Regions from separate parts of the Vallitalea pronyensis genome, predicted to be linked through region 1. Evidence: riboswitches for the same ligand, from Rfam matches in the RefSeq annotation. Region 1 holds a riboswitch; each other region holds the start of a gene.

Evidence for each region. Region 1 has a riboswitch for thiamine pyrophosphate ahead of HZI73_RS19635 (energy-coupled thiamine transporter ThiT). Riboswitches for the same ligand answer to the same signal wherever they lie in the genome.
Region 2: it holds a riboswitch for thiamine pyrophosphate, as region 1 does, so the genes downstream of both, thiS (sulfur carrier protein ThiS) here and HZI73_RS19635 (energy-coupled thiamine transporter ThiT) in region 1, are expected to answer to the same signal.
Region 3: it holds a riboswitch for thiamine pyrophosphate, as region 1 does, so the genes downstream of both, thiW (energy coupling factor transporter S component ThiW) here and HZI73_RS19635 (energy-coupled thiamine transporter ThiT) in region 1, are expected to answer to the same signal.

Annotation. Positions count from the first base shown of each region.
Region 1 covers NZ_CP058649.1:4,722,884-4,731,254, forward strand. Annotated here, with positions in the region: gene HZI73_RS19605 (ATP-dependent Clp protease ATP-binding subunit) at 1-512, opposite strand, end outside; gene HZI73_RS19610 (protein arginine kinase) at 560-1,597, opposite strand; gene HZI73_RS19615 (UvrB/UvrC motif-containing protein) at 1,591-2,112, opposite strand; gene HZI73_RS19620 (TlpA family protein disulfide reductase) at 2,362-3,057, opposite strand; gene HZI73_RS19625 (cytochrome c biogenesis CcdA family protein) at 3,078-3,782, opposite strand; gene HZI73_RS19630 (hypothetical protein) at 3,982-4,263, opposite strand; gene HZI73_RS19635 (energy-coupled thiamine transporter ThiT) at 4,492-5,163, opposite strand; TPP riboswitch at 5,218-5,315, opposite strand; gene HZI73_RS19640 (SDR family NAD(P)-dependent oxidoreductase) at 5,365-6,231, opposite strand; gene HZI73_RS19645 (hypothetical protein) at 6,298-6,885, opposite strand; gene HZI73_RS19650 (TetR/AcrR family transcriptional regulator) at 7,093-7,704, opposite strand; gene HZI73_RS19655 (hypothetical protein) at 7,847-8,371, opposite strand, start outside.
Region 2 covers NZ_CP058649.1:3,394,175-3,402,545, reverse strand. Annotated here, with positions in the region: gene thiH (2-iminoacetate synthase ThiH) at 1-400, opposite strand, end outside; gene HZI73_RS14355 (thiazole synthase) at 397-1,176, opposite strand; gene thiF (sulfur carrier protein ThiS adenylyltransferase ThiF) at 1,221-2,021, opposite strand; gene thiS (sulfur carrier protein ThiS) at 2,023-2,217, opposite strand; TPP riboswitch at 2,493-2,601, opposite strand; gene HZI73_RS26880 (nitrous oxide-stimulated promoter family protein) at 2,734-3,051, opposite strand; gene HZI73_RS14335 (class I SAM-dependent methyltransferase) at 3,080-3,961, opposite strand; gene HZI73_RS14330 (winged helix-turn-helix domain-containing protein) at 3,982-5,208, opposite strand; gene HZI73_RS14325 (aldehyde dehydrogenase) at 5,303-6,682, opposite strand; gene HZI73_RS14320 (TetR/AcrR family transcriptional regulator) at 6,778-7,338, opposite strand; gene HZI73_RS14315 (MalY/PatB family protein) at 7,583-8,371, opposite strand, start outside.
Region 3 covers NZ_CP058649.1:3,281,145-3,289,515, forward strand. Annotated here, with positions in the region: gene HZI73_RS13765 (DUF2785 domain-containing protein) at 96-932, opposite strand; TPP riboswitch at 1,110-1,219, shown strand; gene thiW (energy coupling factor transporter S component ThiW) at 1,416-1,919, shown strand; gene thiD (bifunctional hydroxymethylpyrimidine kinase/phosphomethylpyrimidine kinase) at 1,916-2,707, shown strand; gene thiM (hydroxyethylthiazole kinase) at 2,700-3,524, shown strand; gene thiC (phosphomethylpyrimidine synthase ThiC) at 3,511-5,445, shown strand; gene HZI73_RS13790 (hypothetical protein) at 5,620-6,177, shown strand; gene HZI73_RS13795 (GNAT family N-acetyltransferase) at 6,416-6,964, shown strand; gene HZI73_RS13800 (hypothetical protein) at 7,017-7,583, shown strand; gene HZI73_RS13805 (RluA family pseudouridine synthase) at 7,589-8,371, shown strand, end outside.

The DNA.
Region 1 (8,371 bases):
AAGTCACGGCTGAACTGATCCAATGTAGGGGTATTGGAACTCTTGGATTCTGCTTTCTCGCCATCTTTTTGCGTAGGAGATTGTCCTAAATTTTTTAGAATTAACTGATATAATTTCTGTACCGTGACACCTGAACTGCTAATCAGCTTCACAGCAATACAATCAGTTTCTTTTAAAAGGGCTAGTAAAATATGCTCTGTACCGATTCTATTGGTTTTCATGTTAATGGCTTCACGTAAACTGGACTCAAGTACCCGCTTAGCTCGGGGTGTGAAATCTTCCACATCCTCTAGTTGCACGTTACCTGCCAATCCTATTTTACGTATTTTTTCTATAATCACGTCTTCTGTGACGCCTTGGCTCACAAGTATTTTACTGGCCACACCTTGACCTTCTTTTATAAGACCCAGTAAGATATGTTCTGTACCCACATAGCCATGACCCAATTCTTTTGCCACTTGTTGTGACAGATTAATTGCTTCTTGGGCTCGTCCTGTAAATCTACCCATCATCTTAATCAAATCCTCTCTTTTTTATATCTATCTAGCACATTGATAAACTAAGTTTTAATTTTAGGCAAGTTTTGGCGAATAAACGTTGCTCGTGCCATATCCCGCTCTTCAATTTTTAGTTCACGTTTCATCTCTTTTTGTAAGTTTGCTGGCTGTATACAAGTCATTAGTCCATAGATATTAATGGGTTCTGTATGTTCAAAGTTCAAAATACCTAATTCATAACCTAACTTCATATCCGATAATAAGGTCATGGCTTCATTGGATGATAAAATGCGCGCATAGGTTAATGCACCATAAGACCTGTAAACGGCATCTTCAAATTGCATACGCTTTTCACTGAGTAATTTCTTACGGAGTGACCGTTCCTGTTCCACAATCTGATTCGTAACACTGGTTAAGTTTTCAATGATTTCTTCCTCTGAATGACCAAGAGTGACTTGATTAGAAATCTGAAAAACACTCCCTCGGCCTTGGGAGCCTTCACCATAGATGCCCCGTACAGTTAAACCAAATTTACCAATAGCCTCTAGTATAAACTGTAATTTACCTGTGGTCTCCAGTGCTGGAACGTGAATCATATAGGACGCTCGAAGGCCTGTACCCACATTGGTTGGACAAGCTGTGAGATAGCCCATTCTTTCGTCATAGGCATAGGTTATCTTCTCTTCTAATAAGTCATCAATATGGTTAGCATTTTGAAGGGCTTCCTCTAAATTAAACCCATTGCTAATGGATTGTATACGCAGATGGTCTTCTTCATTAATCATGATACTCAGGCTCTCATCTTCCGATAGAATAAGACCAGTCGGTATGGATGACTGCACAAAATTAGGGCTTACCACATGACGTTCTACCATAGCTACTTTATCAAGTGGTGATAAGGCTTCCATATCCATCCGTTCAAAATAGTGGCTGCTGCTTGCTTTTAGTACAATATCTTCTACTTCATGAACAATCCTACTAGCTATTTCCTTGGTTAACTTGCTTGGGAAATGATAGGTTTCCAGGTTTCTCGCTAATCGCACCCGACTGGAAATAACCACATCATTATTATTGGCATTTTTTTCATACCATTTTAGCATAAGCCACCCTCCTTTTTCAAGGCTCGGATAGCATCACGGTACCCAGCTGCTGCTTCATACTCTTCTTTTTTTACTGCTTGCTTTAATTTGCTCTCTAAATCCCTAATCTGTTTTTGGGTTAAAAGTTTCTCACCTGTTCGATTAGGTATTTTTCCTGTATGCAGATTGCTGCCATGAACCCTTTTTATAACAGGACTTAGGAGATTCCCAAAGGTGGAATAGCACCTATGGCAGCCAAACTTTCCTTTTTGTCGAAATTCATTGTATGTCATACCACACTGTTTACATTGTAAGACATGACTCTTTTTTTGCTGTTCCATGTGAGGTGCTACCTTTTTGTGATTCATATCTAAGAGACTGCTTAAAAAATTCTCTATGGAGATATCTTTTTCTTGATACAAATCTTTCACTTCCATAGCACATTTATTACATAGATGAATTTCCTTCTTTTTTCCATCAATTGTTTGATTTAGGAATACGGTTGCAGGTTCTTGTTGACAACGTTCACATAACATAATCATGCCCCCTAACATCTTATTAATAGTATGCCCTTTTTCATTCTTTCATTCCTCTTTGGAAAAGGATTTCAAATGGTTTGCTATTGTCATTTCTTATCTTGGTGGCTAATTTTTACCAGAAAAAATATACCATTATTATATCATATTCCTTTTAAAAGACAAGAAAGTACGGGCTTTATTATTCATTTATGTTAAGATCATAATACGCCATTCATCAATATCATACAGGGCTGTAGTCTCTTTGGGTCAGCGGTACATTTCAATTATTTTTTCAAGCATTTTTTCATCAAGAGCATTCACATACCCAACAATGTAACCTTCTTTATCAATGACATAAGTTGTTGGATAACCGTTTATATAATAATGTTTAATGGCTTCTCCTTCATCATCAAATACGATAGGGAACGTTATTTTTTTATCTGCAATCCAATTTAACACGTCTTCTTTTGGCATTTCCTTGGGGTCTTTTTGTACATTAACGCCTAGAATAGCCACATCATCTAAACGATACTTATCGTAGATTTTCTGAAAATCCGGCATTTCTGCTACACAGTATGTGCACCAGGTTGTAAAGAAGTTAACCAATAACAATTTATTCTTATAATCAGATATGGAATATTCATTCCCTTTACCATCATCAAGGGTAAAATTAGGAGCTAATGTACGGTCTTCCTTATCTTTGTCTTCTTCATCTTTGTCTGCTTCATCTTTATCACCCTGGTCTTTATCAACTGAATCGTCTTCTTTGGACTCTATATCTGTCGCTGTACCTTCTCCTGCTGAATCCACATGGTCTATGATTTCTGTATCCGTTACATCATGGTCACTTTGCTGAGTATCCATGTTTTCCTTCTTAGCATCGTCCTTAGCTTCTCCACAACCTGCCATCATAACGACAAGTAACAATGACACCATGAACCCTATAATCTTCTTTCCTTTCATTTTATCACCTCAATCAACTGTTATTTTGCGCCTCCAATAACCAACAAACTCAATGAATTGGTATATAACATAATCCCCATTATAATCATTAAAATACCAGCTACCCACTTTATTTTATTAAAATGCGTAAACACTTTCTTATAATGATGAATAAACTTCCCAAATAATAGGGCAGATAGTAAAAAAGGGATGGCAAAGCCTAATGAATAAATGGACATCAAGCCTCCAGCTTGCAAGTAGTCCTTTTCAAAGCTTGCAAGAAAAAGGATGGTACCGACAATGGGTCCATTACATGGCGTCCAACCTACACTAAATGTAATGCCAAGAATAAGGGATGACAAGACATTGGGTCGAAATTTTTTATAGTGATACTTACGCTCTCGGTCCAAAAATGGTACCTTAAAGAGCCCAATAAAATATAAGCCGAGAATCATAATCAACACACCACCCACTTTGCGAATCACCTCTTCATATTGAACCAACGTGGTGTTAATGGCTTTTGCTCCAAACCCCAACATAATGTTTAGGATAGATAGCCCAATAACAAAGGCAAATGAGTTGATGATCATATTCCGCCTAGCGTCTTTTTGAAATGCTATATCTTGTATGGTCGTTCCTGCTAAATAACTAAAATATAAAGGTAGTAGCGGCAACACACAAGGTGTAAAAAAAGATGCCAAACCGTTGATAAACGCCATCCAATAGGTTAACTCCTGACCAATCATATACGAACCTCCTACATTATGTAAAAAAACTTTCTCTAAAATTCATATCATCGTATGATGAATAGAAAAAGTTACCATTTATATTACTATATTACAATATTTAAATAAATAAATCCACCCCTTTTTATTCACCCCGAAAATATTCCGTAGATAAGATAAAGGGCTGCTTCATCTTTCCATGATATCAGCCCCTTTATACTTATGGTTCGATTGGTCCATCTTCTGAATCTTGTCTTATATTGGATACCATACGTTTGAACATTTCACCATTAAGTGAACCTGTTTTGGCCATCATACCAATTTCATGGGATGTAAGATCACCCATGTAGGGATGCCCATGACTTACATGTTGATGCTCTGGTTGCTTTTCAATAATACCTTCTGGCACACCATCTTGATCATTAAAATTTGTGCTTTCAATATTTTCACTTATCCTTGGGTCTGTGCTATTGGATGCCGGATAACTTTTTATGTCTTTCATCGTTTCATATCCTTTCCATGTTGTCAATTCCTATAGGGTATCTTTTCTTATCTTATTGCATGCATGAAAATCCTCTTATCATGGACAAAATGAAGCCTTCTATTCCACATGCTAATATAAAATAAGTAGAGATTATACCTATCTCTACTTATTATACCCTTGTTCTCATATTCTATTATACGATAAGTGGAATAGACTTTAGTCTCCAACATTACCTTTGACTTGACCTTATGACAATGCCATTTTTTTCAACTGCTTAAAGACGTCCGTAACCTGTGGCACCATCAGGATAATAAGGGTTAAGAATATTTCTCCAGCAATATAGGCAAGATTATAACCGATTGAATAAGGTACCGGGTCAAATCCTAAATCAATGGCATAACTTTGAAAGAAAACAACCCCTGCAATAAAATGACATAAAAATCGACCAAATGCTCCAAGAATAAGACCTTTCATTAACCCATTTGGCGTGTTACGCATAAGTCCAGCAAATCCAAGCATACCAAAAGCTAATGGATAATCCAGCAATAATTGTATGGGATGCATGACCCAGCCGCCAAGGGCAAGTTGTAGCAATCCATATGTCATACCGCAAATTATACCTTGTACCGTTCCAAACCAATAACCGATAACAGCTATAAAAAGCATGCTAAACAGTGTAATGGAACCACCCTGAGGTAAGGTTACAAGTTTCACATAGGACAACGCTACAGCTATTGCGATGGCAATTGCAGAATACACTAACTCTTTTGTTTTCATGGATCGAGAACGACTACCTAAAGCCACAACAGCTATTAAAAGAATAAGGGCAATTGCAACTAAAATAATCTGACCTAGTGTAGATGTAATGATACCTTGGATATCGCCACTTGCAATAGCGTCTTGAAATTGTTTTAACATGAAAAAATCCTCCTTAAAATCTAGGAGGGATCATGGAGTTTGAAAGCATACTGTATGTATTACTTAACGCTTCCCTTCGTCGGCATTATCCGAATCAGGTTATAAGGGTCAGTACTTTACTTTCTCAGCCCAAGGCTCCCCTAGCACATATTTTATTTTCATACATAATGTATACCATTATGGTGGATTTGTCAAGTGGACTTACATATCCAAATACTTCATTGTAAAATCCATCACTTTTTGCACATTATCAGCGTTAGTACTGTATGCTGAAGAATTGACGATTTTATTATGCTCATCAAAATATTTACCAGACACATCACTCACGTCATCTGAGGTAGCTAAATAGGTGTATGTTCTTGCCATTTCCTCAGGGGTAATGGCTTTTTTACTTTTTAGAGCATATGCAAATTTTGCAAGTTTAGAAAGATGAGGATAGCGACTGATGTCCACTTTCACATTTGTTACCCGTATACAGTTAACTGTAACCTTTGTATCTTTTAATTTATCAGCAAGCCAATAGGTGTACATCACCTGAGCTATTTTAGATTGATAATATGCTTTTGACACATTGAACTTCCGGCTCTGAAATTCTGGGTCTTTAAAATCAACGCTTATGGAGGGATGAACAATTAAACCCTTTGAAGCAATTGTAATAATTCGACCTTGGTTACTTCTTTTTATGGATTCCAATAGAAGTTCAGTTAATAATACAGCCCCAAGATGATTGGTCGCCCATATTTTTTCTATGCCTTCTTTGGTCATCACTGCCTTTTTTTGCGTAATATCAAATAGTGCTGCATTACTGATAAGTACGTCTAATGTATCGTACTTTGCTAGGAACCCAGTGACCATCTTCCTAATGGAAGATTGCAAAGACATGTCAACAAGCATTAATTCAGCTGAATTGTTTTCATGTGATTGTTTCACTTCTTCCAAAGCCTTTTCTCCCTTTTGTTCATTTCTACAAGCCAGAATGACATGATAGCCTGCTTCTGCCATTTGAATAGCCGCAGCTTTACCAATACCTGAATTTGCTCCTGTAATTAAACATATTTTTTTATCCATATTCTTCATGCCTCCTTATTGACAAAACCCATCTCTATTAGTGTGTACCAATGCCTTACTTACTAATCAAGACTGCTTCTTTTTCTTTTCAAATTTTTTGTATGCGAAAGAAATGACGCCTATACAAATGAGTAAACCTATGATTGCAGGAATAAAAATGGATTGGCCGGATTCCCCTCCTTCAACAACACTCCATATCATTTTTCCTACAGTCATAAACACCACAACAGATAAACCAATCCATAAACTCCGTTTCCACAATGCCATACCTAAAGCAATAAAAGATATTGGAATAATAAGTGTAACGAGAATTTTAGCTATCCCCCAGCTGCCCATCAGGTATTCCATTTCCATATCTAAAAATTGTTCCACTAATGCACTTGATGATTCAGGCTCTGGGAACCAGAACATGCTAGTCATCAGTAAAAAAATAGTAACAGATATACCCGTCCAACTTCTTTTATAAGCAAAATAGCAGAATGGTATTAAAAACAGGGGTCGGATATACCAGCTCAATTGATTGTGGTGACGTTCAAACGCCCAGTTAAAAAATGCATCATTTGTAGCGAATAAAATTAAGAATACCACTGTCAGCAGTGCAAAAACCACCGCGAAAATCAAGTCATACTTTTTACGTTTTTTGTTTCCCATCATACTCACCCTTTCAGATTATAACTAGCCATCTTATTTACACTTTAACAAGGTTAAACTTTATAAACCACTTGGTCTAGACCTTGTGGTTTACATTATAACATTACTGTTATTGACTGTCAACAAAGTTTCAAATCTTTATGATAAAATATTTAAATACATAAAAAAACTACCAATCTGGTAGTTTTATATATTTAGGCTATATTTCTCTTATGATGTACCTAACCCATGCTTCATAAAATCAACATAATTGTCTAGATTTTCAAGGGTCTCTTCTAATACCATCACCCCATCAGCATAAAATATGTCATCAAAATAAGTAAACATAAAGCTGATTGTTTTGAGAATAAAATCTTTTGGAAAATTCGGCTTGAAATCACCTTTTTCTATACCTTCATTTATCATATCGTGCAGCTTATTAGTACCTATTTCCAATCTTTCTTTGATGATATCAAAAATTTCGTTTCCCTTTTCTTTGACCAGCATCTTCGCTAACTTATGATACTTAGGATGTTCCATAGCAAATTCTACACCGATTCTTGCCTGACATTTAAACCTCTCAAAAATATCCATTTTCTGAAAGCTTTCGTTTAAATCACGTGTTCGATGGTGTATAAACTCCCATTTCACATGAGAGGAATGCTCGATTAAGTATAGATATAAGTCTTGTTTATTTTTAAAATGATAATAAAAGGTTCCTTTGCTGATAGATGCATTTTTAATGATGCTATTTAAGGAAGCGTCATCATACTTATGGGATGAAAACTCATCTAAAGCTGATTGAAGCAATTGTGTTTTTCTCTCAAATGACTTTTCTTTCATTATAATCAATAGCCCCTTTCTTATAATATAAACCACGTAGTCCATACTATGTGGTTTATATTATAAGACTATGTATATAGACTGTCAATGCGTAAGATACTTACTTATTAAGAATAGAGTCAAATCAAATGCAGAGCATCCATTAGCCCACAAGCTGAAGGTGCATCGTTACATACCCCTTTATGAGGTCAATGATTTCTTTATTAATGGTGTCATATTCATTGACATCGTACCAGCATATGGTTTTATGTTTTGTATCCATTCTTAATAAAGATGGTTTTAACAACCCTTTTTGATTATTACACCAACCACATCCATTACATTGACCGCTTGTTTCATAAAAATCTTTTTGAACTGCTTTAGGCTGACGTTGAATGATGGGAACTATTCGGGATGTTGCAATAAATCTCAATCTTATTTTTAGAGGGTTTACAGCTTTAAAATCAAACACAAATGCCATTAATGGGGATGTTTTTATTTCTTTTTTTGTGTAACGTATCTCAAAGTTTAATACATGAGGCTCATAAACATAACGAATATCAAAGTCATTATCCTGCAACATCTTATGAAGTATGGACATATGATTGTAGGCTTTATCCTTGTATAGTTTCTGGAGTATTTCCTCTATACTAGGTTTATATTGGGTATCTAATGCTCCAAAATCACA
Region 2 (8,371 bases), 1.3 Mb from region 1:
TCTTTCGGCATTCGCCAGTTAAAATAAGAATATGTTTCAAACCTGTTGATGCAATGGCTTTTGCTTCTTCTTCTATTTCGTTGTAAGTTAACTGTCTCCTTTCAATGACGTTTTGAGTATTAAAACTGCAATAAACGCATCTGTTCACACAATAATTGGCTAAATACATGGGTGTATACAGCAGCACCGTTTTCCCAAAATATTGTAACGATAAAGCATGTGCTTTTTGGGCAGCTTGTTCTAAATACATTTCTGCCATGGGTGATAATAAACGTAAAAAATCATCTTCTGTTAGGATGTTTTTATGGAGTATGGTCATCATATCTTTTTCCGATGTTTGGTCATGCATAGGATAAAAATCATCATCCCTTATGGTCTGATAAACGTGATAAAAGCTCATGAGTTAACTCCTTCGTACAAAAACCCAGTAAGAGGAGAAGATGCGTTCCCATAAGTACTTTGTCTACCTAATTGAGCCTCATATGCTAGCCTTCCAGCTTGTACAGCTAGATGGAAGGCTTTTCCCATATGAACAGGACTGTTGGCTGTTGCTATGGCCGTATTAACAAGTACGGCATCTGCCCCCATTTCCATGGCTTCTGCTGCTTCAGATGGTCTTCCTATACCAGCATCAACAACAACTGGGATATCAATTTCTTCAATGATGATTTGGATTAATTCTTTGGTTCTAATGCCTCTGTTTGTACCGATTGGCGCTCCTAAAGGCATGACTGTTGCTGCCCCAGCATCCACAAGCCTCTTAGCGCTCATGAGATCTGGGTTCATATAAGGCAAGACCACAAACCCTTCTTTAGCTAATATTTCTGTTGCCCTTACTGTTTCCATGTTATCGGGAAGCAAATACTTATTATCTGAAATAACCTCTATTTTTACCCAATTACCACAACCCATGGTTCTTGCTAAACGTGCAATGCGTACGGCTTCATCTGCATTACGGGCTCCAGAAGTATTGGGTAGTAATGTGCAATGCTTCGGAATATAGTCCAGAAGATTATCTTCTTTTGAATCCAAATCCACTCTTCTTAATGCCATGGTAACCACCTGTGTTCCACTTGCTTCTACAACTTCTGGTACTATTTTTTTATCTGGAAATTTACCAGTGCCGATTAGTAATCGACTCTGTAATGTCTTACCTCCAATGACTAATTGATTCACTACGATCACTCCTTATGATTGATTTAACAATGATTCTTCAAAACTTATGTATGCCTTTCGCCAAGGATTAATCTTAACACCATATTGGCTTGATGATTTGCAGCAATAGCCACTCTAGGGGCCATTAATCCACTGCCTATCTTTGCTTCTGATACACCATCACCTATAACGTATAGGTTTTTCATCACCCGTTTTGTCGTGATGGTATTGTTAGAGAAATAGCCAGCAACCCCAGAAGCTGCTACTACTGTTTTATGTTCTGAAAGCAACGTATTGACTAATACTGCCTTGGATTCTGGATGATCAAAGGCTTCAATGACGATATCTGGTTCTCGAAAACACATGGCAATGTTTGTTTGATCTAAGCATACATCCTTTGTAACGATTTTAACAAAAGGATTTATCTGTTCAAGTATGTCCTTTAAGGCAGATGTTTTTTTCATACCAATATGCTTTAAAAAATAGTGCTGTCGATTGAGATTGCTGGGTTCAACAACATCATAATCGATTAAGATTAATTTTCCTATACCTAATCGTGCTAAGGAAACAGCAGCATGGGACCCTAAGCCACCTAATCCTGCGATTCCAACACAGGCATTTTTTATTCTTTCGTGCACGCCAGGTGTATGTCTTGCAACCAGCAAAGCCTCTAACGCACGTTTTTTGGGTTTCTCACCTCTTTTTATAAGGGTGACGGTATCTTTGGCTTTTAGGGTGATATCCTTATGGATGACATGACCATTAACAATGATAATGTCTGCATCATTCTTAATCATATCTCTCACAGCATACGCTGATGCATGATGGGGTACAAAGCAATTTTTTTCATTGACCACAATTTTCATTTTACCCACCACCTACGAATCGGACAATTTCTATTTTATCGTCATGGTTAATTGCCCTGGTTGTGTAATTCGATTTTTGAATAATCTCCATGTTAATTTCCACAACAACTTTGTCCTTGTCAAGACTTAATACTTCCAGCATGTGATCAATTGTTATGCCAGATTCTAAGGAGATTTCTTTACCGTTAACTAGCATTTATTCACCTTCTTTTATTTTAGTTTCCCTGATTGTGATAATGCTTCGTGGATTTTTGTATGGACTAAGTTATCCATACAAATGATAACAAGAACAATAATTTTAATCATCAAAAAAAGCTTACCTAAAGGTAAGCTCCAAGACGTTATCACTGGTCATTAATTTCTATCCTGTTATCAAAACAAAAAACATAGCATTCCAGAGACAAATAGGCTTTATAACAGGAGGTACAAAGATATCCTCATTGTGCTTATTTGTAACCAAATATACTGTGGTTCATGATTTTGATGCTTTCCTACGTTGGCATTACCCATATCAGGTTATAAGGGTCAGAAATAACATTTCTTTCTCAGATTGTCAGTACAACCTCCCCTAGTTTTAACAGTATGAAGTTTTTAAATCATTATCAAATACTTATTTTTTTCAAAAGCTATAATTTTATGGATAGCAATTTCTTATTCATTATACAGCTTTGTTTGATAAAAGGCAACCTTTTTTAGTGAATGAAACATGTTTTCAAAATAGACTTGCTATTGTTTTATTGTACAGATAATGGCACGTAAGTATGGGATGCCGATAGAGCATGTGCTTACCAGAATACCGCATAATGCCTTTTACGTAGCTTTGCATGTAGGAATCATAACAATGTATGTTACAAGCTTTACAGTTCATTTTACTGGCTTTAGGACAGTTATCTAGCCGCTCAACAGCGTAAGTCATAAATGTGTGGCAAACAGGGCACAAATCCATATCTGTATGCATAACATGTTTACGTTGACAATACATCTTTGTCATAGCTTGTAAGGTTTTCTTTTTAACCTGTATAGCATCCATAGCTTCTTCTTACTCCATGTAACCTGTTTTATTTAGCCGTAGTATGGTAGAGGTTAATACTAAACCATTCACCTTCAATTGGAATCAAATCCAAATCACTGGGTTGTGCGATGCTTTCAAAGACCTTCTCTTCCACAACGTTATACTGTCCTTTTCCTTCATGTAGTTCTCGGCAACGGGTCTCTGTGGCAAAATCTACTGACATGTCCAGTTGATTATCTTGAAGATATTGATTCACGTCATCTAATTTAGGGTTATCATCTTTGATAACAATACCTGCATTGATGAGGCCTTCTTTGGATACACGAACAGCATCCGTTATACCTTGTGCTATAGCATTTCCCATATTGGTGATACCAAAAAAAGATACTGATAAATCAAAGGCTTGTCTCAGAAAAGGCAAACTCGTGGCGTCACAGGCAATATAGTTCACACGCAATGCAGGGTTAATGTTCTTAACCTTTAATCGGTCATACTTCAAAACCTCATGGCTAAGATCCACACATACAAAATGTGTATCCGGTGAAAGATATTGAGCCAGATACGTGAGGAGCATACCTCTTCCTGTGGCAATATCAATAATATGTGTTGCACCCTTGGATTGAATATGACTCAGTATAGCCTTTTTAGCTAGAGTATAACCTTCTATTTGATTTGTTGGTGTGGCTTCTTCAATCCATTGATCCAATGACCCATAATCTGTATTTTTGTAGTAATCGCTCCAATTATTTGCAAGTGTTTGTTCTTCCGATTCAAGATTAATGACACCATCTTTAATCACCCAAACATGTCCATCTGAACAGGTTAATGTCCCTTCTATAATTTCTTGTTCCTCTTCTTTTATTATGGCCAATTCAAGCTTTTTTTTACATGTTGGACATACAATTTTATCTAAAATGGATGTATACATAGAATGCCTCCTCGATTATGTCATGATAAGTTTCGTTTATCTTTCAATGTGTCAACAACCTGATGAATAAATTGATCCTGTGTATGCAATGTAATCTGCGTTGCGCCAAGGTACTTCATAAAATCATATAATGCCCGCTCAATGGCAGTACTTAACTGCTTTGTTGGCTTGATTTCACCTTCCCACCACCAGTTAATAATCTCTAAAGTATTTGATTTTCTTTGGAATTTAGGTTCAAATCGCCCGATAAATTGATTACCATATAAGACAGGTAAAACATAGTAGCCGAACCTACGTTCCTGTGCAGGCGTATAAACCTCCCACTTATAATCAAAGTCAAATAATTCTCTGATTAATTGACGATCCCATAGTAAATTATCTAATGGTGCTAGAAAAGCTATCTGAGGGTTTATTCTATTCCATGTCATGACTTCCTCTAGCAATGCTATGTCTTCTTTACCAATATAAAAGGTATAAGGCATATCGTCAATGGTTAATGGTATCAGTTCCCCTTCTTCTTCTAATCGGGATAAGGCTTCCACTCTATCCTTGCTTTTCATCCATCGTATAGCAATATACGCATAACTGGAACGGCTCCATAACAAACCGATGGATTGAATACGACGTTTTACATGCCATTTAAAATAATCCGGTAGACTCTGATTAGGATCGGATTGATGGGCTATTGTTTCTGGAAGCAAATGGGTCGTGAAATCAAATATTCTTCGCGTGCCAATCTTATTATAGACCATGACTTCACCAGCAAAAAATAAGCTTTCAAGTGCTGCTCTAACAACTCTTGCAGGTGCCCAAGACCAATCCATTTTACCCTCCATTTTTATATCAATGGATGAGCTTGGACCTTGGTCATGAAGATATGTTTTAACCTTTTCTATCTCTTGTACAAAGGTCTGGTCTTTCTGATAACGCTGACGAAATTCTGTACGATAACGGGAAAAGTAAGGCCAATCCTCTGTCATACCAATGGACATATTCTTATCCCATATATCGACCAATAAGCGATCATCGTAGAGAAGCTGATTTAAGTGTTCACCTCTAAAATTCTTAACACGGGCTTGTAAAACAAGGTAGGGATTATAGCCCACAACATTCAGAGGGTCATATTGAATACACCGAACGCGTTTCATGTAATCATGTATGCCCTCTTTTCCTCTTAATGCCCTTGGCTTAAGCAGCATTTGATACGCAAGTATGAAATTTCTAGCTTGTTTTTTTGACAATTGCATGATATGATTCACCCTTTTATTATGTGTCGAACGTACGTTCTTTTCCTCTATTATACCATATCTACCCATAAATAAAAGGACTAATTTTAGAAACTTATCGAAGTACCTTTTTAGCACTTTGTAATTTGTTTTGATTATACGGTGGAAATAAAAATTTTAAATTAAACCTTGTGGACTTATGCAACACACTCTTATAATGTGTAAATGTTTTAAAGCTATCCAATCCATGATAAGCCCCCATGCCTGATTGACCAACGCCCCCAAATGGCAAGTGATGGGTCACAAAATGACTAACGGTATCGTTGACACAACTACCGCCAGAGCTTGTAGATGTCAATACCTTTTGTTGACTATCCTTATCTTCACTAAATAGATAGAGGGCTAATGGTTTAGGTCGTTGATTAATCATATGAATGGCATCATCCAGATCCTTATACGTCATGATAGGAAGGATAGGACCAAACAGTTCATCTTCCATGGAAGCATCTTCCCATGTCACATTGTCAATGAGTGTTGGCGCAATATAATGATTAGTCCTATCATACTGACCACCCCAAATTATTTTATCACGATCCTTATCAATAATAGCTGCTAACCTTTGGGTATGTTTTTCGTTAATGATCCGTGCAAAATCTTTTGAAGCTTTTACATCCTTACCGTAGAAGTGTTCAATTGTTTTTTTAAGCGAATCGATGAATGTTGGTCTAATGGATTCATGAACAAGCGCATAATCAGGAGCAATACAAGTCTGACCGGCATTGAAGAATTTTCCCCATAATACACGTTTTGCAGCTACCTCAATATTGGCTGTGTTATCAATGATGCAAGGGCTTTTTCCTCCCAATTCTAATGTTACAGGTACAAGGTTTTCGCTGGCTGCTGCCATGACAATTTTACCTACCCGCACACTACCAGTAAAGAATATATAATCGAATGGTGCATGGATTAAACAAGAGGTTACATCCTTTTCACCTTCTATAATCCGAATGTAGTTTGGGTTGAATGTTTCTAAGAACATCTGATGAATGAGTTTCGTGACATGGGGTGTTTGTTCCGATGGTTTTAGAACAATGCAATTACCTGCTGCTATGGCACCTATTAACGGTTCAATGAGCAGGTTAAATGGATAATTGTACGGCCCAATGACCAATACCAAGCCATAAGGCTCCGGTTGAATATAACTCTTTGCACCTAACTGATGAAGGGGTGTTTTGACTTTTTTTGTCCGTGTAAATTGTTTGATGTGTTTTATATGGTAACGTATACTTGAAAGAACTGTTCCGATTTCAGCAGTATAAGACTCATAAGGATGTCTGCCCAAATCTTTATGAAGAGCATTAATAATAGCGGCTTCATGATTTTCTATGGTTTTCTTTAGTTGACTAAGTTGTTTAATACGAAAATCAATACTTTTGGTTTTTCCTTGGTAGAAATAAGACTTCATCTCACGCATCATTGTTTCTATCTTTTCCATGTAGACACATTCCTTTCTTAAGGTTTGTAAGTAATCACTAACCTTGTTATCATAATCTGTTGCATGTTTAAGCAACCACAATTACTAGACTCTGTCTATCTATTTAGTATGACACGTAGTGTACACTGGATAGCTTCTTCTTTTAGTTGATCGGTTAACTGGATTTCAGCGTTTACTATTGAATTAGCTAATTCAAGAACAGGTACATAGGCATATGCATAATAAAAACTGATGGGTAAATCTCTAAAAAAACCACTTTCAATGTTTTCCGTTAAATAATTTGTCAAAGAACTAAGTTGCTCCTTACCTCTCTCAATGATAATATGATTCATATATGTAGAATGACTGAATTGCTGATAATAGCTTAACTCTTTAGGGTGGTTAACAAAGTATTCAAGATAATTGGACCATATTTTGTAATACTTTTTTGTAGGGTCTGTGATGCCTTCTACGTGAATAAAAAGAGTTCTATCTACGTTGGATTTGATGTTCAAGTAAGCTTCAATGAGTAATTCTACTTTACTTTTGAAATGCTTATAGATTGTTGCCTCTGAATATTGTGCTTTTTTAGCAATTTTAGATGTGGGTACATCGTAAAGCCCATTATCTGCGACGAGTTCTATGGTTGCTTGTATTAATTTATCTCTTGTAATCATAAATAACGCTCCATTCTACTGTATCTAACGCACTATTGTGCCATCAGTTTATCATTATGATAGATAATTGTCAATAGAATTTATGGTTATGAAATGCATGACAATTGTAAAATAGAATTATGGTTGTTTGTGCTATAAAAAAGGTACGATTTATGCTATCAAGACATACATGTGACGAAACACTTTATGGCTTGTATTATAATCGTACCAACCTTCTTTTCTTCAAGTTTTATATGTTTTTCAATTATTCACGTGATGCTTGACAGTATTCTGAAACACTCTTTGTGATACGTTCAAGGGCTTCTTGCAGAATACGTCTCGGACAAGCAAAATTAATGCGCATAAAGCCAGAACCTGTTTCACCAAACCACGTGCCACCATCAAGGGCTACTTTTGCATCATGAAATATGAGCTTTTCAAGCAGCGTATCATCTGTTGTCACTTCGGTGAAATCAAGCCATGCAAGATATGTGGCTTGTGGTCTAATAAGCTTAACACAGGGTAAGTTGTCTTTCAAATAATTGTCCATAAAACGGACATTTTCTTCTAAATAAAGAAGTAATGCATCCAGCCAAGGTTCCCCTTCTCGATAAGCCGCTTTCATCCCATCAATACTCATGGGATTTTGACCCCATATGGAGTTATTCTCTAAGACTTGTTCGTACCTTATACGAAGTTCTTTATTTGGAATAATGATATTGGAGGTGTTCAATCCCGCTAAGTTGAATGTTTTACTTGGTGCTGTGCAGATGATGGATTGTTTGGCTAAGTCTTTAGAAATATTGGCAAAGACATGGTGGGTATGACCCTCTAATATCAAATCATGGTGTATTTCATCCGCTACCACAATGACATTATTGGCAATACATATCTCACCTATACGTGTTAATTCTTCTTTCGTCCATACACGCCCTATGGGGTTATGAGGGCTGCATAAGATAAATAATTTTAGTCGAGGGTCTCGAGCTTTTTTCTCAAAATCATCAAAATCAATGGTGTAGTTTCTGCCATCATATAGCAGTGCATTATCCAC
Region 3 (8,371 bases), 1.4 Mb from region 1:
GTATAGATAATCCTAATTTAAACTAATTTCATGCATTATTGTTTACTTATCAATACTTGGTTTTAATAAAAGTAATGTATAAGCAAATTCATTCACTATACGATATATGGGTTAATAGAGAAGATGACTTTTTCTATTTCTTTGCAGAGTTTTACTCGATTTTTGTGAGACAGTCGAAAGTACAAACTCATAAGGAAGTTCTTTCGATTCACACATAGTTTGTACCGATCTAAATAATCTTTAGCTAATGTTATGGTTTCAAAACTACTTATCCATTGAATGAGATCAGCTTCACAAATAATATCTCTTTCAATAATATTAACGACTACCGTGGTGAAGCGATCATCCTCATTATTAATAAACACAAGCTTATTATGACATACCAGGCGTTTCGTTAAGTCTAAGGATTCTTTTAATTGTATACCACCAATGGAGGAACATTCCATTAAATAATCAAATGTCAAAGCCCAATGTCCAGTAGCATCTGCCCATCCTTTTACAGGATCATATCCACGTGTATCTTTTTCATTCTCTATGTAGTTGACCAATGACGTATACACATGAATGACAAGTTCTTGACTTAATAATTGCTGATTATGTGTTAAATGATAATTCAAAATACCACCAATAATAAGTACGGTAAAAGACCGGTTAAAGACACCGTCATTCTCAGCTAAACCATGTTCATAAAAAAGATGGTCTTTACTTAAACATAAATCCAGTAGCGCAATTAATTGTTTATTCGTTAATGCCTTACGTTCAATGATTGTTAAGAGGCACGGTAAAATAAGATGGTCCCTTAATTCTGGATCAGTTGACCCAATATGCTTCATTATATGAAGTACAAAGGTATTGGGATCCATATTATCCAGTAAAGTCCATTCTCTTAATTTCATTTGCTGTAACAGTTCTTTTAAAGTTGTTTCATTCATTTTAACCCTCCTAATCACATTATCGTAATATCATTATACTTTATGAACCTTGACAACGTCCTGTCAGGGTAATACGAATACAATAATCATGTTATAAAATGGTAAAAACGGATGAGTAAATATGTCTTGATTAATCAAGTAAACTATGCTATGATGATAGCGATACAATAATTGCATATTTTTTGCTAGGGGTGCTGGTGTTGCCAGCTGAGATTAAGAACCATATTCTTTGACCCTATAAACCTGATCTGGTTAATACCAGCGGAGGGAAGCTTATAACATATACTTGATGATATTAAGGCAATCCTTTCGGATTGCTTTTTCTATTGGAAAAGTTCTCCTACATGTCATGTTGTTATCAAAAGAAGTGACGAGCACATCCAATCATCCATTTTACATAGCCTATAAGTTTTCCACCTGTAAGGTATGCGCAGAAGGTGACTACCTTGATTTTTGGTGCAAAAAACAGAAAGGATGAATCTCATGAAACTTAATACGCATAAACTCGCTTTAACAGGTATTTTAGTAGCCTTAGGTGTCATTTTAAGTCCTTATCATGTTCCCATTGGGCTTACAAAATGTTATCCATGGCAACATTTAATTAATGTGATATCAGCTATTCTTTTAGGACCAGTGTACGCTGTTGGTCAAGCGTTTACCGTATCCCTGCTACGTAATCTCCTTGGTATGGGTACGTTGTTTGCTTTTCCTGGCAGTCTATTTGGTGCACTTCTTGCTAGTTTACTCTACATGCGATATGGCAAAACCTATTTAGCCGCTTTAGGTGAATGCATTGGAACCGGTGTTATAGGAGCGATGGTTGCTACTCCTGTAGCGAATCTCTTCATGGGAAAAGAAGCAACTCTATTTGCTTTTATTATACCCTTTATGATCAGTTCTTTTGTAGGAGCAGTATTAGCTGTATGCATATTCCAATTAACGGGTATCAAAAGAATTGTTTTGGCGAAAGAGAGATACTTATCATGAAAACAGCTTTAACAATAGCTGGTTCTGATAGTAGTGGAGGTGCAGGGATACAGGGAGACTTAAAAACTTTTGCAGCCCATGGTGTGTACGGTATGAGTGTGATTACAGCTATTACGGCACAAAATACAGTACGCGTGTCTCATATTCAAGGGCTTGACCCTTTGACCATAGAGAAACAGATTGATGCTATTTTTAGTGACATTCAGGTAGGCAGCGTCAAAATAGGTATGCTATATAATAAGCGTATCGTTCATGCAGTGTTAAATACTTTAAAAAAGTATACCATGCCTCCTATTGTGTTAGACCCTGTTATGGTATCGACCACTGGCAGAATCCTCTTAAAAGGCGATGCAATCACCATGATGGTTGAAGAGCTTTTTCCCATATGCCATATGATTACACCCAATATATTAGAAGCTGAACTCATCACCAAGATGCCTATTAAGAACATAGACGATATGAAAAAAGCTTGTATACGCTTACACAAACAGGGGCCAAAGAATGTCTTGGTGAAAGGTGGTCACTTGAAAGATACAGCCACGGACATTTATTATAATGGTTATGATTTTATAAGCTATGAACATGAACGTATCCCTAATACGAACACCCATGGTACAGGGTGTGCTTTATCTTCTGCTATAGCAGCTAACTGGAGTATAGGGTATCCTTCACATGTGGCTATTCAACGAGCTAAAAGCTACATCAGCAAAGCCATTCAAGGTGGTTTTTCAATAGGCAGTGGAGATGGACCCATTAAGCATTTTCCGAAAGGAGTATATAATGAATAATACCGATCAAGAAATCTATAAAAAAATCTATGAAAGTACAGAAAAACCGCTTATTCACTATATCACCAATTATGTGACAGTGAATGATATGGCAAATATGACGCTAGCTTTTGGGGGAAGTCCCATTATGGCTGAAGCTGTGGAAGAGCTAGAAGAGATTACTAGGCAGTGCCAGTGTTTAGTCATTAACATTGGGACCATTACTTCAGATAAAGTAACTGCTATACATGATGCCATTGCCATTGCCAATAGGCATCATATACCTGTTATCATTGACCCTGTAGGTGTAGCGGCAACCTCCTACCGTAAAAAGATGATTATGGATATATTAGAAACATTTCATGTGGATATTATTAAAGGTAATGGCTCAGAAATAAAAGCGATACTTGGATTGACAACACAAGCAAAAGGGGTAGATGGTGAAGCATTAGAACAAACAGAATTAACTGACATTGGTGTGGCAGTAGCCAAGAGATACAATGCTGTTGTAGCCATAACGGGAAAAGACGACATGGTATGTTCTGCTTCAAAAGTGGCAATCGTTAAGGGAGATACGCCCAGATTAACAGAGATCACTGGAACAGGGTGCATGATATCCACACTGATAAGTGTTGCTTATGCCCGTTGTAAAGACCCATTTGCCAGCAGTGTCTACGGCATGTTGGCTATGCATACAGCGGCATCAGATGTGGAAGAGCTTCTAGACGTCAATCAAGGAATTGGTTCATACAAAGTCATGTTGTTTGATGCCATCTATAAAAGAAGACATACAAATCTATTAGATGGAGGAGGGGTTGTGTATCATGACATTCAATAAGGATATCTATCTGGTGACACAAGACGGGTTAACATATGATGAACTTATTTATAAAACGGAACTTGCTATTAAACATGGTGCAACCATTCTGCAATATCGGTGTAAAAGTACTGACAAAAAGAAACTCATGAAAGAAGCACGCGCATTGAAAGCAATATGCGCTCATCATGGTGTGACCTTTATTATTAATGATCATGTGGAAATAGCTGTAGAGCTTGGGGCAGATGGGGTACATTTAGGGCAGCATGATACAAATCTATCATCTGCAAGAGCTCTATTGGGAGATAACGCTATTATTGGCATAACAGCTAAGACTGTGGATCAAGCAAGAAACGCCCAGCAGCATGGTGCAGATTACTTAGGCGTAGGGGCTTTGTTTCCAACGACAACAAAAGTAAATGCTATACCTATGTCCATGGACACGTTGCATGCTATTAGAAAAGAAGTGCCTATACCCCTTGTAGGTATTGGTGGTATCTCCTCATCTAATTTAACAGATGACATCATCAGAAACGTGGATGCTATAGCTGTTGTGTCAGAGATTTATAACGCTGCTCATATACCTCATGCTATGAATAACTTGATAAAAGCTTATAGGAAGGAACGGATAATCATGGAATATACAACACAAATGGATGCGGCAAAAAAAGGCATCATCACAAAAGAAATGAAACTTGTAGCCAAAAAAGAAAACATGGACCCACGGGTACTCATGGGAAGAATTGCTAAAGGAACAGTGGTTATACCGGCTAATAAAAATCATACAAATATTGACCCAGAAGGTGTGGGTGAAGGCTTAAGAACAAAAATAAACGTGAATCTAGGTATATCCAAAGACAGTTATGACTTAGAGCGGGAATATGACAAAGTACGAACCGCTATTGCCATGAAAGTTGAATCCATTATGGACTTAAGTAATTATGGGAAAACCATAGCGTTTCGTAAGAAGCTCATTGATATGTCACCAGCGATGATTGGTACCGTACCTGTCTATGATGCTCTAGGCTTTTATGAAAAAGAATTAAAGGATATATCCGCTAATGAATTTTTAGAAGTTGTTGAACAGCATGGTAAAGACGGTGTGGATTTTGTGACCATACATGCAGGCATTAATGAAGAGACAGCCAATACTTTTAGACGCAATCCACGCTTAATGAACTTGGTTTCCAGAGGTGGCTCTCTCATGTTTGCTTGGATGCAATTAAATGGGCAGGAAAATCCATTCTATGAGCATTATGACGCATTACTTGACATATGTGCCAAGTATGACATCACCATTAGTCTTGGGGATGCATGTCGTCCTGGTGCCATTGCAGATTCCACCGATGCAAGTCAGATTAAAGAATTAATCGTACTTGGGGAACTTACTAAGCGAGCTTGGGCAAAGAATGTACAAGTGATGATTGAAGGTCCAGGTCATATGGCAATTGATGAAATTGAAGCTAACATGCTCTTAGAAAAGAAGTTATGCCATGGTGCGCCTTTCTATGTTCTTGGTCCTTTAGTTACAGATATAGCCCCAGGTTATGACCATATAACTGGTGCAATAGGTGGTGCTATAGCAGCATCAAGTGGTGCAGATTTCTTATGTTATGTAACGCCAGCTGAGCATTTGCGACTACCCACATTAGAAGACATGAAAGAAGGTATTATCGCAACCAGGATTGCAGCACATGCAGGAGATATAGCAAAAAAAATACCTAAAGCACGTGAATGGGATAACCGTATGAGTTATGCTAGACAGCAGCTAGATTGGGATAAAATGCTTAACTTAGCCATCGATCCAGAGAAGGCTAGAGCCTATCGAGAAAGTTCCAAACCAGAGGATGAAAAAACATGTACCATGTGTGGGAAAATGTGTGCTGTTCGAAATCTGAACAAAGTATTAAATGGTGAAGACATTAATATATTAAGGGACTAAATAAAAATACTTTACAATTTAAAAAAATATGGTATAATGTGTAACGTAATTAAATCATGTCATATGGTGAGGGTCATATGTAATCTACTTGTTTAAAGTAAATTTAATTATGAAGCTGCAAAGCAGTATGCGGAGGATACCTCTGCAAAATACATAAATAAGGGAGAAATTTATATGAAAAAAGTATTCGTAATGATGGTCATGCTATGTGTACTCTTAGCAAGCGTAGGTTGTGCAAAAAAAACAGAAAGTGGCGGACCAAAGACTGCCATTTCAGGATTTTTAGATGGTATTATTGCCAGTGATTATAAAAAGGCAGCAGAGTACGCTGAAGATGCCAGTGAGCTTCCATCAGAAGAAGATGTAGACCCTATTGCAACAGAGATCTTTAGTAAAATCAGCTATGAAATTACAGATGTAAAAGAAGATGGCGATAAAGCTACTGTGAAGCTAAAGGTGAAGCATCCTGATTTTAATAACATTATGGAAATTGCACAAAGCAAAATGATGGAATTAACCGCAAAAGCATTAGAATCAGCAGCAGATAGTGAAGAAAAGGATCCAGAAGCGCAACAAGAAGAAATAACCAAAATGGTAACGGATCTTTTGACAGAAGAAATGGGCAAGGAAGAAAACATTAAAGAAACAGAAGCTGAGCTCATTGCTGTTAAAATTGATGGTAAGTGGAAAGTTTCTAAAGAATCAAAAACTGAAAGCTTATTTGGACTATAATAAATAAAAGATTGAGAGGCTACCCTCACATATCATCATTGATTAAAGCCCTCAAAATAGATGATTAAATGTATCAGCCCCCTAAATGTAATGATTTAGAGGGGCTGTTTCCATGATTTTTAATAGCTAACCCTTCATCATGAGATATTTAGAAAAAATAGCATAAGTGACGTTCAATATGCAACCCTAAGCGTATAATAATATAAGGGAATTATCACACTAGGGGGAGTAGCTTTTCATGTTTGAATATAAAATTAACAAAGATTTATCCCTACGATTAGTCCATGTTTTGGATTCAGAAGAGGTCTATCAATTAATTGATGAGTCAAGAGCACATCTGAAAAAATGGCTCACTTGGGTGGATTTAATAAAAAGCGTAAGGGATTGTCGATACTCAGCATTAAAAGCTATGGATCAGTATGCCGAAAACAATGGCTTTCAGTGCAATATAATATATAGTGGTAAAATTGTTGGTCGTATTGGTCTACATGGTATTAATTGGGGAGATAAGTCCACTTCAATTGGTTATTGGTTAGGCAAAAAATATGTGGGAAGAGGGATTATGACCACATGTTGTGATGGCTTATTAAAACTTGTTTTCAACCAGCTAAAGCTTAATAAAGTCTATATCTACGTGGATGAAAAAAATACGAAAAGTCGAGCAATTCCTAAACGACTGAACTTCAAAGAAGTAAGCATTAAAAACAATGCTCAGATTTTTACAGGCAGTTATGTGAAGCACGTACGTTATATCATGACCCGAGAAAGATATTTTCAACCCTATTAAACTATGATATAATTTATAAAGTATAGTTTACGAAAGAAAGGATTGCAGGCGTATGCGACAGCCAAAAGGAGAATATGGCTATATCCGTTCACAGAGAAAAATGTATGGTATGTTATCAGCTATCAGTTTTATGGTCATTGCTATTGTATTAATCGTTGACAGGTATCTGTTGGAAGGAAATGTCCTGTTATTGTTGAGTGTCTTGTTGGTATTACCAGCAGCTCAGTTTCTTGTGAAGTATATTCTATACCGTCAATTCAAAGATGGCAATGAAATATTTTATAAACGTTTGGAAGCAGTCAGCCAACAGTTGGTATGTTTAGCAAGCCTAGCCATTGTAAGAGGTAAGCAAACGTTATTCTACGAAGCAGCCGTTATGAGTGATCGTGAATTGGTTTTGCTAATCGATAGGAAAAAAGAACGTAAAGATGTGTTATCCTATAAAGAATATATTGAAAAACTCATTGTTCCCAAAGGATTTTCAGTAAAAGTTAGTGTCTATAATGATGAAGAAGCCATGTATCAATATGTAAACGATAAGCTTGTAAGAACGCTTAAAAACGTGCATACAGATACACAAGTTGATCTAGCTCACTTATTATTGGGACAATCTGTTTAGAGGTTATGATGAAAGAAATAATCGTTAATAAAGATGAAAGTAATCAAAGAGCCGATAAATACCTAATGAAGTATTTTAGTAAAGCATCTAAAGGCTTTATTTATAAAATGTTGCGAAAAAAAAGAATTAAGCTCAATGGAAAACGTATCCAAGGTCATGAAATATTACAAAAAAATGATGGTATCCAACTGTTTATGGCAGAAGAAACCATTGAAAAATTTAGTTTACATGCTCACGTTCCCACACCCAACATGCCCATAACATTTAAGGTGTTATATGAAGATGAGCATATCCTTGTTTGTCATAAACCTGCTGGCCTTTTATCCCAACCTGACCAAGGCGGAGAACGGTCATTAGTGGATGAGATTACATCTTATCTCATACAAAAAGGTGACTATGACCCAAACGTTACAAAAGGGTTTCGGCCAGGTATTTGCAACCGTTTAGATCGTAATACAAGCGGTATTGTGTTAAGTGGTAAAAATCTACAAGCCCTACAAGCCCTTAATGGACTTATTGCCCATAAAAAAATAGATAAACATTATCAATGTATTGTTTCTGGTTTTGTTTCTAAGAAAAACAGCATTGAAGGTTATTTAAATAAAGACAATCAACATAATCGGGTACACGTCACCAAAGACCAAAACCTTGGTCACTACATTCAAACAATTTACCAACCACTGACGGATAATAAAGCATATTCTTTGTTAGATGTGCAAATTATTACGGGTAAATCCCATCAAATTCGTGCACACCTAAGCAGTATAGGACATCCGCTTATTGGTGAT